One region of the Mesorhizobium sp. M0208 genome, then DNA from elsewhere that is predicted to be linked to it. Evidence: predicted binding sites of a transcription regulator. Region 1 holds the regulator's gene; each other region holds the start of a gene.
The links. Region 1 encodes PhoB, which activates phosphate uptake and scavenging genes when phosphate is short. Its sites were predicted from a motif close to TGTCATNNANCTGTCAT; they were not measured.
Positions count from the first base shown of each region.

Region 1 (3,260 bases):
GGCGATCTCCTCCGACCTGATACGGGAAGGCATCCTCGCCGAGAGCAAGGCAAGTGAGGCCGTTTCGTTGAAACGCGGTCGTCCGCAGGTCGGCCTCGCCCTCAACCCGGAAGCGGCGGCGGTGCTGACCGTGGTGTTGTCACTGAATTTCCTGTCGGCCGCCATTATCGACTATGCGGGACAGGTGGTCGCCGAGGAACAGCGCCGGCTGGACACGCTGACCATGCCGCGCGACGAGCTGATCCGCGAATGCATGGCCATCGTCCGGCGCCGGCTCGAGGACCCAGACCTTGACGCCCGCAGTGTCGCCCGCATCGCCCTGGCGATTCAGGGCATTACCGACTCCCCTGCACGCGCCATGCTGTGGTCGCCGATCACGCCGCAGACCGACATCGCCTTTGCCGACATGCTGGAAGACGAATTCGGTATCCCGGCCACGGTGGAGAACGACTGCAATATGATGGCGGTGGCTTTGCGCTGGCGCGATCCGGATCGCTATCGCGACGACTTCATCGCCATCCTGCTTTCGCATGGCATCGGTATGGGGCTTGTGCTGAAGGGCGAACTGTTCACCGGGACGCATTCCTCGGGCGGCGAATTTGGCCACATGATCCATCGTCCGGGCGGAGCGCTCTGCCGTTGCGGGCGGCGCGGCTGCATCGAAGCCTATGCCGGCAACTATGCCATCTGGCGCAACGCCAGGCAGATGAGCGAAGACAGCGAACCTATCGCCGACGTCAGCGACGCCGACATGCGCGCGCTGGCCGCCCGCGCGCGCGAGAAGGATGGGCCGGAACGCGAGGCCTACCGCAAGGCCGGCGAAGCGCTGGGTTTCGGTCTCGGCTCGCTGTTCGCGCTGATCGATCCGGCACCGGTCGCGATGGTCGGCGCCAGTGCCGCCGCCTTCGATCTGATCGAGCCGGCCTTGCGCAAGGCCATCGCCCAGACCGCCGGCGGCCAGCACTCGGGCTCGATCTCCTTCGATACCGAGCCGAACGAATTGCCGCTGATCCGCGAAGGCTGCGCGATGCGGGCGTTAAGCTTCGTCGACCAGGAGATTTTCGCGCCGGGCGCGCAAATGAGGCCCGGCGTCAGAAAGAACGTCGCCTGACCAGGCGGGTCAATCTTCCCTGATCGCATAGCCGGCACCGCGGATGGTGCGGATGACATCCGGCATGCGGCCGTTATTGACGGCTTTACGCAGCCGCCCGACATGGACGTCGACGGTGCGTTCGTCGATGTAGATCGTCTCGCCCCAGACATTATCGAGCAACTGGCTACGCGAGAAGACGCGGCCCGGATGCCGCATCATGAACTCGAGCAACCGGAATTCGGTCGGCCCGAGCCTGATTTCGCTCTTCTTGCGATAGACCCTGTGCGATTCGCGATCGAGCACGATGTCGCCGACCTTCAGCACGCTGGACAGCACTTCCGGCTTGGCGCGCCGCAGCAGCGCCTTGACCCTGGCCATGAATTCCGGCGTCGAAAACGGTTTGACGAGATAGTCGTCGGCGCCGGTCGAAAGACCGCGCACCCGATCGCTCTCCTCGCCGCGCGCGGTCAGCATGATGATCGGCAGCCGCTCGGTTTCGGGGCGCACGCGCAACCGGCGGCAGAGCTCGATGCCGGAAACCGCCGGTATCATCCAGTCGAGCACCAGAAGGTCGGGCACATTCTCCTGCAAACGGATCTCGGCTTCGTCGCCGCGTGTCACCACCTCGACCTGGTAGCCTTCGGATTCGAGATTGTAGCGGAGCAGCACGCCCAACGGCTCCTCGTCCTCCACCACCATTATGCGTGGTGCGATCATCGGCTGGGCACCCCCATCATGTCACCGGCGCGGACATTGTCGTTTCGTCCTGCTTCGGACGATTGACCGGCAATTGTTCGCCGGTCAGCACATAATACGCATTTTCGGCGATGTTGGTGACATGGTCGCCGATCCGCTCGAGATTCTTGGCGCAGAACAGCAGATGCGTGCAAGCAGTGATGTTGCGCGGATCTTCCATCATGTAGGTTAACAGCTCGCGGAACACGGACGTGTATTTGACGTCGATACGCTCGTCGGCGGCGCGCAGCTTGGCCAAGGCGGCCGCATCGCCTGCAGCATACTCCTCGATGACGCCCTGCACCTGGATGAGCACTAGCTGCGCCATCGCATCGATGGAATGCGATAGGTCGCGCGGCGTGGCGCTGAGGCCGACCGCGCTCACACGCTTGGCGATATTCTTGGCAAGGTCGCCGATGCGTTCGAGGTCGCCGGCCATGCGGATCGCTCCGACGACATGGCGCAGATCGTGAGCCATTGGCTGGCGCTTGGCGATCAGGGTGATGGCGCGATCGTCCAGTTCGCGTTGACGCGCATCCATGATGGCGTCGTCGGAGACGACGCGTTGCGCCAGCACGTTATCGGAATTCAACAGGGCCTTGGTCGCCCCGCCGACCATCGAACCGGCGAGGTCGGCCATGTCGCGGATCAGCTTGCTGATCTGCTCGAGATCCTCGTCGAAAGAAGCGACTGTGTGTTCGCCCATGGTCCTGTCCTCATATGCATGATCGGAACGGCTCAGCCGAAGCGGCCAGTGATGTAGTCCTGCGTGCGCTTCTCGCGGGGCGACGTGAATATCTTCTCGGTCCGGTCGAACTCGACCAGTTCACCCAGATACATGAAGGCGGTCTGGCGCGACACGCGCGCCGCTTGCTGCATGTTGTGGGTGACGATGACGATCGTGTAGTCGGCTTGCAACTCGTCGATCAGTTCCTCGATCTTGGCCGTCGACAGCGGGTCGAGGGCCGAAGCCGGTTCGTCGAGCAGGATGACTTCCGGCTTCACTGCCACGGTGCGGGCAATGCAGAGCCGCTGCTGCTGGCCGCCGGACAGGCTCAAGCCGCTGGCGTTTAGCTTGTCCTTGACCTCGCTCCACAGCGCGGCCCGCTTCAACGCTTGCTCGACGCGGCCGTCCATCTCGGACTTGCCGAGATTCTCGTAGAGCCTGACGCCGAAGGCGATGTTCTCATAGATCGACATCGGGAACGGCGTCGGCTTCTGGAATACCATGCCGATCTTTGTCCTGAGGAGGTTGAGATCCTGCGACCGGTCGAGAATGTTCTTGCCGTCAAGCAGCACCTGGCCCTCGGCGGTCTGTTTCGGGTAGAGCTCGTAGATGCGGTTGAAGACGCGCAGCAGCGTCGATTTCCCGCAACCCGAAGGGCCGATGAAGGCCGTGACGCTGCGCTCGGGCAGCGACAGGCTGATGTCC
Region 1 is NZ_JAMYSP010000003.1:257,438-260,697, reverse strand. Features, by position in the region: gene NKJ17_RS05110 (ROK family protein) at 1-1,111, shown strand, start outside; gene phoB (phosphate regulon transcriptional regulator PhoB) at 1,121-1,810, opposite strand; gene phoU (phosphate signaling complex protein PhoU) at 1,827-2,534, opposite strand; gene pstB (phosphate ABC transporter ATP-binding protein PstB) at 2,567-3,260, opposite strand, start outside.

Region 2 (3,260 bases), on a different contig from region 1:
AGGAAAACGAAGAGCTGAAGGATCGCGCGCTGCGCGTCGCGGCCGACATGGAGAATTTGCGCCGCCGCACCGCCCGCGACGTGCACGATGCGCGCGCCTATGCGGTTGCCAACTTTGCCCGCGACATGCTTTCGGTGTCAGACAATCTGCGCCGCGCTCTGGATGCCATCCCGGAGGAGGCCAAGGCTTCGGACGATGCCGGTTTCAAGGCGCTGATCGACGGCGTCGAGATCACCGAGCGCGCCATGCTGTCGGCGCTTGAACGTCACGGCGTGAAGAAGCTTGAGCCCGAGGGCGAGAAATTCGATCCGAATTTCCACCAGGCGATGTTCGAGGTGCCCAATCCCGACGTACCGGCCAACACAGTCGTGCAGGTCGTGCAGCCCGGCTATTCGATCGGCGAGCGTGTGCTGCGGCCGGCCATGGTCGGCGTCGCCAAGGGCGGCCCCAAGCATGTGGCGAGCGAAGCGCCGGTGGAGCCGGGGCCGGTGAATGAGCAAGCTGAGAAGGATGCGTAAGTTAGGAGAGTAGGGGAATAGGCAGTACGGGAGTAGGGAATACCGCTACGTCGGGTAAAATAGAGCAGAGCACTTGCCTACTCCGGCCGTTGCCTTCTCTCCCCTACTCAGGCCGCAAACCGCTGCGCTTCTCCGCCATAATAATTGACGTAGCGGGCACCGATCTCCTTGACCGGCATCACCACGAACACGTCGACGGTCGAGAATTCACGGTCGATGACGCAGCCGTCGCCGATGCGCGCGCCGACGCGCAGATAGCCCTTGACCAGCGGCGGCATCGCGGCGATCGCCGCCTTGGTGTTGACGGCCTCGATCGGCATCAGGTCCATGGAACAATAGCGCCCGGCGACGGCGCGCACGTCCCAGGATGAATTCGTCCGGCAGTGGTGGGCAAGATAGGTCAACGCCTCGGCATGTGCCGCCGGCACGGTGCCGTGGAACGACGCGCAGCCGGTCATCACGCCGATGCCGTAATGGTTGATATAGGCCCAGATGCCTTGCCACAGCGCCTCGATGGTGCGCTTCGAGCGGTATTCCGGCAGAACGCAGGAGCGGCCGAGCTCGAGGAACCGCTGGCCGGGATGCCGCGCGATCAGCTTGGTCAGCTCGAATTCGCCTTCGGAATAGAAGCCGCCGGCCGCTGCGGCAATCTCCTGCCGCAGCAGGCGGTAGGTGCCGACGATGCGGCGATGCTCGGGGCCGGAAAGCGAAGTATCGAACACAAGCAGATGATCGCAGAGGGGATCGAAGCGATCGGCATCGCGGCGGTCCTGCATCTGGAACAGGTCCTTCCTGGCACCAAGCTCGTCGTAGAACACCCGGTAGCGCACTTCCTGCGCGGCAGCGATCTCGGCCTCGTTGCGGGCGAGCCGCACTTCGAGATTGCCGATGCGGCCGAGCGATGCGCCTTTTATGACGGCATCGGCGTTCCGGCCGACGAGCAAAGGCCCGCTGGCGTTCGGCCGAGCATCACATTCCGGCATGACTGTATGCACGAGTGATTCTCCTTCGAGCCATCCCTCTTGGCACGGGGATACGGTGTAGGTGCAACAGGATTGTGACAGTACCGTGATACGGCTCTGCGGGCAATACTTCGTCGGCTGGGTAATCTATCAACCGTCTATGTTGTGCCTCAGGCGGCCACTTGCCCCTCGACGGCATGAACCAGGGCATCGGGGTCGAGCGGCTTGGTGACGAAGCCGCTGGCACCGTGAGCGAGCACGGCGTGGCGGGTCTTTTCCTGGCTGTCGGCCGACAGCACCATGATCGGCACCGGCGGCACCGCGGTCTCCTCCTCATGGCGGCGGATGGCGGCGATGGCGTCCAGGCCGTCCATGACAGGCATGTGCAAGTCCATCAGCACCACGTCGTAGCGGTGCTTGTGGCCGGTGCTGATGACCGCCTCGACCGCGGCCTTGCCGTTGCCGACCACTTTCACGCGATGCCCGGCCTTCAGCAGCGTGGCGCGGGCCAGCATGGCATTGATGTCGTTGTCCTCGGCGATCAGCACCGACAGGCCCTGCTGGCGGGCGCCAATGGCATGCCCCGCCTGCGCGCCGCGCCTTTGCAGTTGCGGCTCGGCGATGACCGGCGCGTGGCTGGTCAAAAGCACGCGCAGCAGTGTCTCGCCGCGCACCGGCCTCGCCAGGAAGGTGGCGTAACCATTGGCACGGAATTCGCCAAGCATGCCGCGGTCGGTCGGCGCGATCAGCGTCACTGCCTCGCACTCGGCAAATCCGCTCTGGCGCAGGCGCCTGAGCAGCCTGCCGTCGCTTTGCTCCATGGCAGCATCGATCAGCAGCACGTCACAGCCCTCGGCGAAAGCGGTGGCCTGGGCGGCGGCGGTGGCCAGATCGACCGTGCCGCCATTGGCGCGAATGGTGCGGGCGATGGCTTCGGCCTCGACCGGGTTCTTCGACACGATCACCGCATGCCGGCCCGACAGCGGGTTCTCGCGGATCTGCGGCGCCTCGACGGCGGAAATAGCGGGAATCTCGAAGACGAATTCAGATCCCTGGCCAAGGCGGCTCGACACAGAGATGGTGCCGCCCATGGCGGTCACCAGGCGCTTGGAAATGGCAAGACCGAGGCCGGCACCGCCATGCGCACGGGTCGAGGTGCCGTCAGCCTGTTCAAAGTCCTCGAAGATACGCTCCATGTCCTCCTCGCGCAGACCGGGGCCGGTGTCGGTGATGGTGAAGCGGATGCGGTCGGTGATTTCGGTGCGGACGCGGGCGATGCTTGCCAGGACGCCGCCGCTGTCGGTGAACTTGACGGCGTTGCCGATGAGGTTGAGCAGCACCTGCCTGACCCTGCCGGGGTCGGCGGTGATCAGCTGCGGCACGTCGGGTTCGACATGACAGCCGAGGCCGATATCCTTGGCAAAAGCCCGCGCCGCCAAAAGCTCGACGACATTGTCGGCGATCTCACGCACCGACATCGGCTGCGGTTCGGGATCGAAGCGGCCGGCCTCGATCTTGGAGTAGTCGAGCAGGTCCTCGATTAGCGCCAGCAGCGCGCTGGCCGAGGTCGAGATGGCGCCGACATAGGTCCGCTGCTCGGGCGAAAGGCTGGTGTCGGCGAGAAGCCGGGCCATGCCCATGATGCCGTTCATCGGCGTGCGGATCTCGTGGCTGACGGTAGCGAGGAAACGCGATTTGGCCTGGCTCGCATATTCGGCCCGCTCGCGGGCGGTGATCAGCGAGGATTCGGCGCGCTTGCGGGCGGTGATGTCGCGGGCGA
Region 2 is NZ_JAMYSP010000006.1:37,800-41,059, forward strand. Features, by position in the region: gene grpE (nucleotide exchange factor GrpE) at 1-518, shown strand, start outside; gene olsB (l-ornithine N(alpha)-acyltransferase) at 626-1,501, opposite strand; gene NKJ17_RS08565 (hybrid sensor histidine kinase/response regulator) at 1,651-3,260, opposite strand, start outside.
Region 2: olsB (l-ornithine N(alpha)-acyltransferase) is a predicted target of PhoB. The motif match lies at 1,565-1,581, and genes of this name have one in related genera.

Region 3 (3,260 bases), on a different contig from region 1:
AGCCAGTGAAATCGCCGCCTTCGATGGCCTCGAAGCAGGGCTTGTCCTTGGCCGGCAGGCTGGTGAAGAAGTTGGCGAGCTTGGCGCTCATATCGCCACCGAGCGCGGTGCGCACGACCAGCGGGCCGTTCGGGATCAGGCCGGAGCGCCAGACTTCGACGAAATCGTTGGGGTCGACGGCGCCCTTGGCGACTTCCTTGTGGAAGGTGCCGGAGGTGTAGCCGTTCTTGAAGTCGCCAATGCCCGAGGAGTCGTCAACCGCAACATCGACCTTGCCGTCGCGAACGGCGAGGAGGTTGTTCTCGTGGCCGCCATTGAACTGGGTCGAGGCGAAGAAGGTTTCGTTCGAGGCGCCGGTGTCCTTCGGGATCTGGGTCAGCGGGATCAGATAACCGGAGGTCGAATCCGGGTCGGCATAGCCGAGCTTCTTGCCCTTTGCCGACTTGATGTCGGTGATGCCGGACGACTTCAGCGCCAGGCCGATCGAATAATAGCCGGTCGCGCCGTCGGTCTGCTGGGTGGTGAGGATCGGGGTCACGGCGTTCGGATCCTTGAGGTAGACGCTGGCATAGCCTGACGCGCCAAGCTCGGCGAAATCGAGGGTGCCGCCGAGCAGGCCCTGGATCACCCCGTCATAGTCGGCGGCCGGGAACAGCGAGACCTTCTCGAAGCCGAATTCGGACTTCAGGTGATCGGCGAGGCACTGAAAGTTGCGCAGCCGGTCCGCTTCATTTTCACCACCAAGGATGCCGATGCGGAATTCCTTGATATCCTGGGCGTGAGCGGCACTTGTTGCGATGGCGAGCAATGAAACCGCGCCAAAAACCATCTTCCTGAACATTATCTCTCTCCTGTTGGTTCCGGCTTCGCGCCGGAGCGTTCGAACTTTTGACGAGTGCCTTTGACGCGGGCGGGCGATCAGGCCGTTCTCAGTAGCCAGGGAACACGGGCTCGAGCGGTCCGGCGGATGCAGCGATTTTCTGTTTGACGGCGACACTGGTCGAAGTGATGGCCTCGGAGATTTCGCCGCCATTGCTGTCGGCGCCGTAGACCATGCGCACGGCCTCGCGGTTGAGGTCTTCGGGCGGGCCGTCGAAGACAACCTTGCCGGCGGCCATGCCGATGATACGGTTGCAATAGTTGCGGGCCGTATCAAGCGTATGCAGATTTGTGATGACGGTGATGCCTTCGCGCAAATTGATGTCCTGCAGCGAATCCATCACCACCTTGGCGTTGAGCGGATCGAGCGAGGCGATCGGCTCGTCCGCCAACAGCACCTTCGGCTGCTGCATCATGGCACGCGCAATAGCAACGCGCTGCTGCTGGCCGCCGGAAAGCGTGCCGGCGGGCTGCAGTACGGTGCGGGCGATGTCGAGACGCTCAAGGGCGGCAACAGCCTCGGCGCATTCACTGCGCGAGAACATGCCGAAGAGGTTGGACAGCGTCGAGCGGTGGTTGAGCCGGCCGAGCAGCACATTGGTCAGCACGTCCAGGCGCGGCACCAGATTGAACTGCTGGAAGATCATGGCGCAGTCGCGCTGCCATCGCCGGAGCGGCGAGCCGCGCAACCCGGAGACCTCGACGCCGTCGAACAGGATGGATCCCTGGCTGGGATCGATGAGGCGGTTGATCATGCGCAGAAGCGTCGATTTGCCGGCGCCCGAACGGCCGATGATGCCGACCATCTGACCGTGCGGGATCGCGATGTCGACATTGCTGACGGCGGTGTTCTTGCCGAACCGGCGGGTGACGCCGCGGATTTCGAGCGTAGCTGACATGGTGCAGGCTCCAGTCCAATCGCAATTGAAGGTCTGTTAACCCTCGCTAGCGCAGCCGCATGAACCTGCGGTGTCGGAACGATGTCAGTTTTGTTACTGCCCACAGGTACGCCTCGCCCGGGGAATTCATCCGCGCGCCTTTGGATCAGCCCAGGACAAGAAGCTCCTCGAAATGCTTCATGTCCTTGAAGCTGCAAAATGCCGGAGGCAGCAGCTCGATCACTGGAGCCTGACGGACGGCAGCGAGAGGCAATCATCGAATAGTTGTTGCCATTGCGTTATCCTTTCATCGTCGAGACGGCGGATCTGATAGGCGAAGGTTATGTGGAACGTGTAGCTGTCGTGGTCGGGATGCCGATATCCGAAGGGCGCCGACAAGGCATCGCGTCATGCGCGCAGGATACGCACGTCCTCATCGGTTGCGCCGGCAACGGTCAAGCCCGTCGGCACGACATCGACAACCCTGATCTTGAAGGCGCCGCGGCCTTCGAAGCCGTTCAGGCGTTCCTGATAGAGGCGGGTCATGTCGTCGATGCTGGTGTCGAGGGGCGCATCCTCAGGCCAATAGGGAGCCGGCGCCGATATTCGATGATGTCCTGGAACAGCGTCATGTGCAGGCTGGAGAGGCCAGCCGGTCGGTATCGGGCATGGCGCGCATCCGCTCACGCACTTCGACCACCACTGCCTCGGACGGCGAGCCGTCGACGAGATGGCAGACGACCGTGTTGCCGGGCTCGGTCAGGAAATTGCCAGAGGTGTCGTAGCGCCTGCCGAGATGCAGCGGAGGGGTCGGGTTCGAGCCGGCAAAGTATCCGGCGAGCGAAGGTTTGACTGAAACAGGCATTGCGATCTCCAGAGGAAAGGCCGCGTTCTGCCCCGACGATGTGTCAGGGACATGAAAACCGTGCCAAGAAGTAGAATATCAAAGGCAGGATTCGCCAAGCGATGCTGCCGGGGTTTGCACATCATCAAGATTGAAATAAAGATTCAAACTCGTATCAAAGAGAGGCTGCCTAATTGCTACGTTGGCGCCAGTGGTTGCGGCTGTATGCTGCAGGGGTAGTCGCTGCGATAAGTTTCACAGTGGCCCTGGTTTTGATGTCCGTATATCGGGTTGGTAGCTTGAACCATCCAATATCGGGATACTTGTACAATTATGCAAATGGGCGCGACGCGGCCATTATTCTAATGATTCTCATTTTTTTAATTGCGCTAGTTACGATAAATTTTGCAAATAAGATTGAGGAAAAAACCAAATCGCTTGTAGATATTGGTTATGACAAAAAAATTATAGAACTTATCAGGTTTAATCAGACTGGTGGTGCTATTCTTATCACGTTAGGATTTCTTTCTATTATTTTGGACATTTGCCCGAGCGGCTGACTTATTCGGGACGTCAACCCCCATGCTTCTCCAAAAACTGATTGGCCGACAGTTCCCGAAAATCGTCGAGCGCGGCGCGCAGCCGGGCGTGGTCCCAAT
Region 3 is NZ_JAMYSP010000042.1:21,113-24,372, reverse strand. Features, by position in the region: gene phnD (phosphonate ABC transporter substrate-binding protein) at 1-841, opposite strand, end outside; gene phnC (phosphonate ABC transporter ATP-binding protein) at 930-1,778, opposite strand; partial or broken gene NKJ17_RS28665 (DUF1868 domain-containing protein) at 1,924-2,622, opposite strand; gene NKJ17_RS28660 (DapH/DapD/GlmU-related protein) at 3,175-3,260, opposite strand, start outside.
Region 3: phnC (phosphonate ABC transporter ATP-binding protein) is a predicted target of PhoB. The motif match lies at 1,860-1,876, and genes of this name have one in related genera.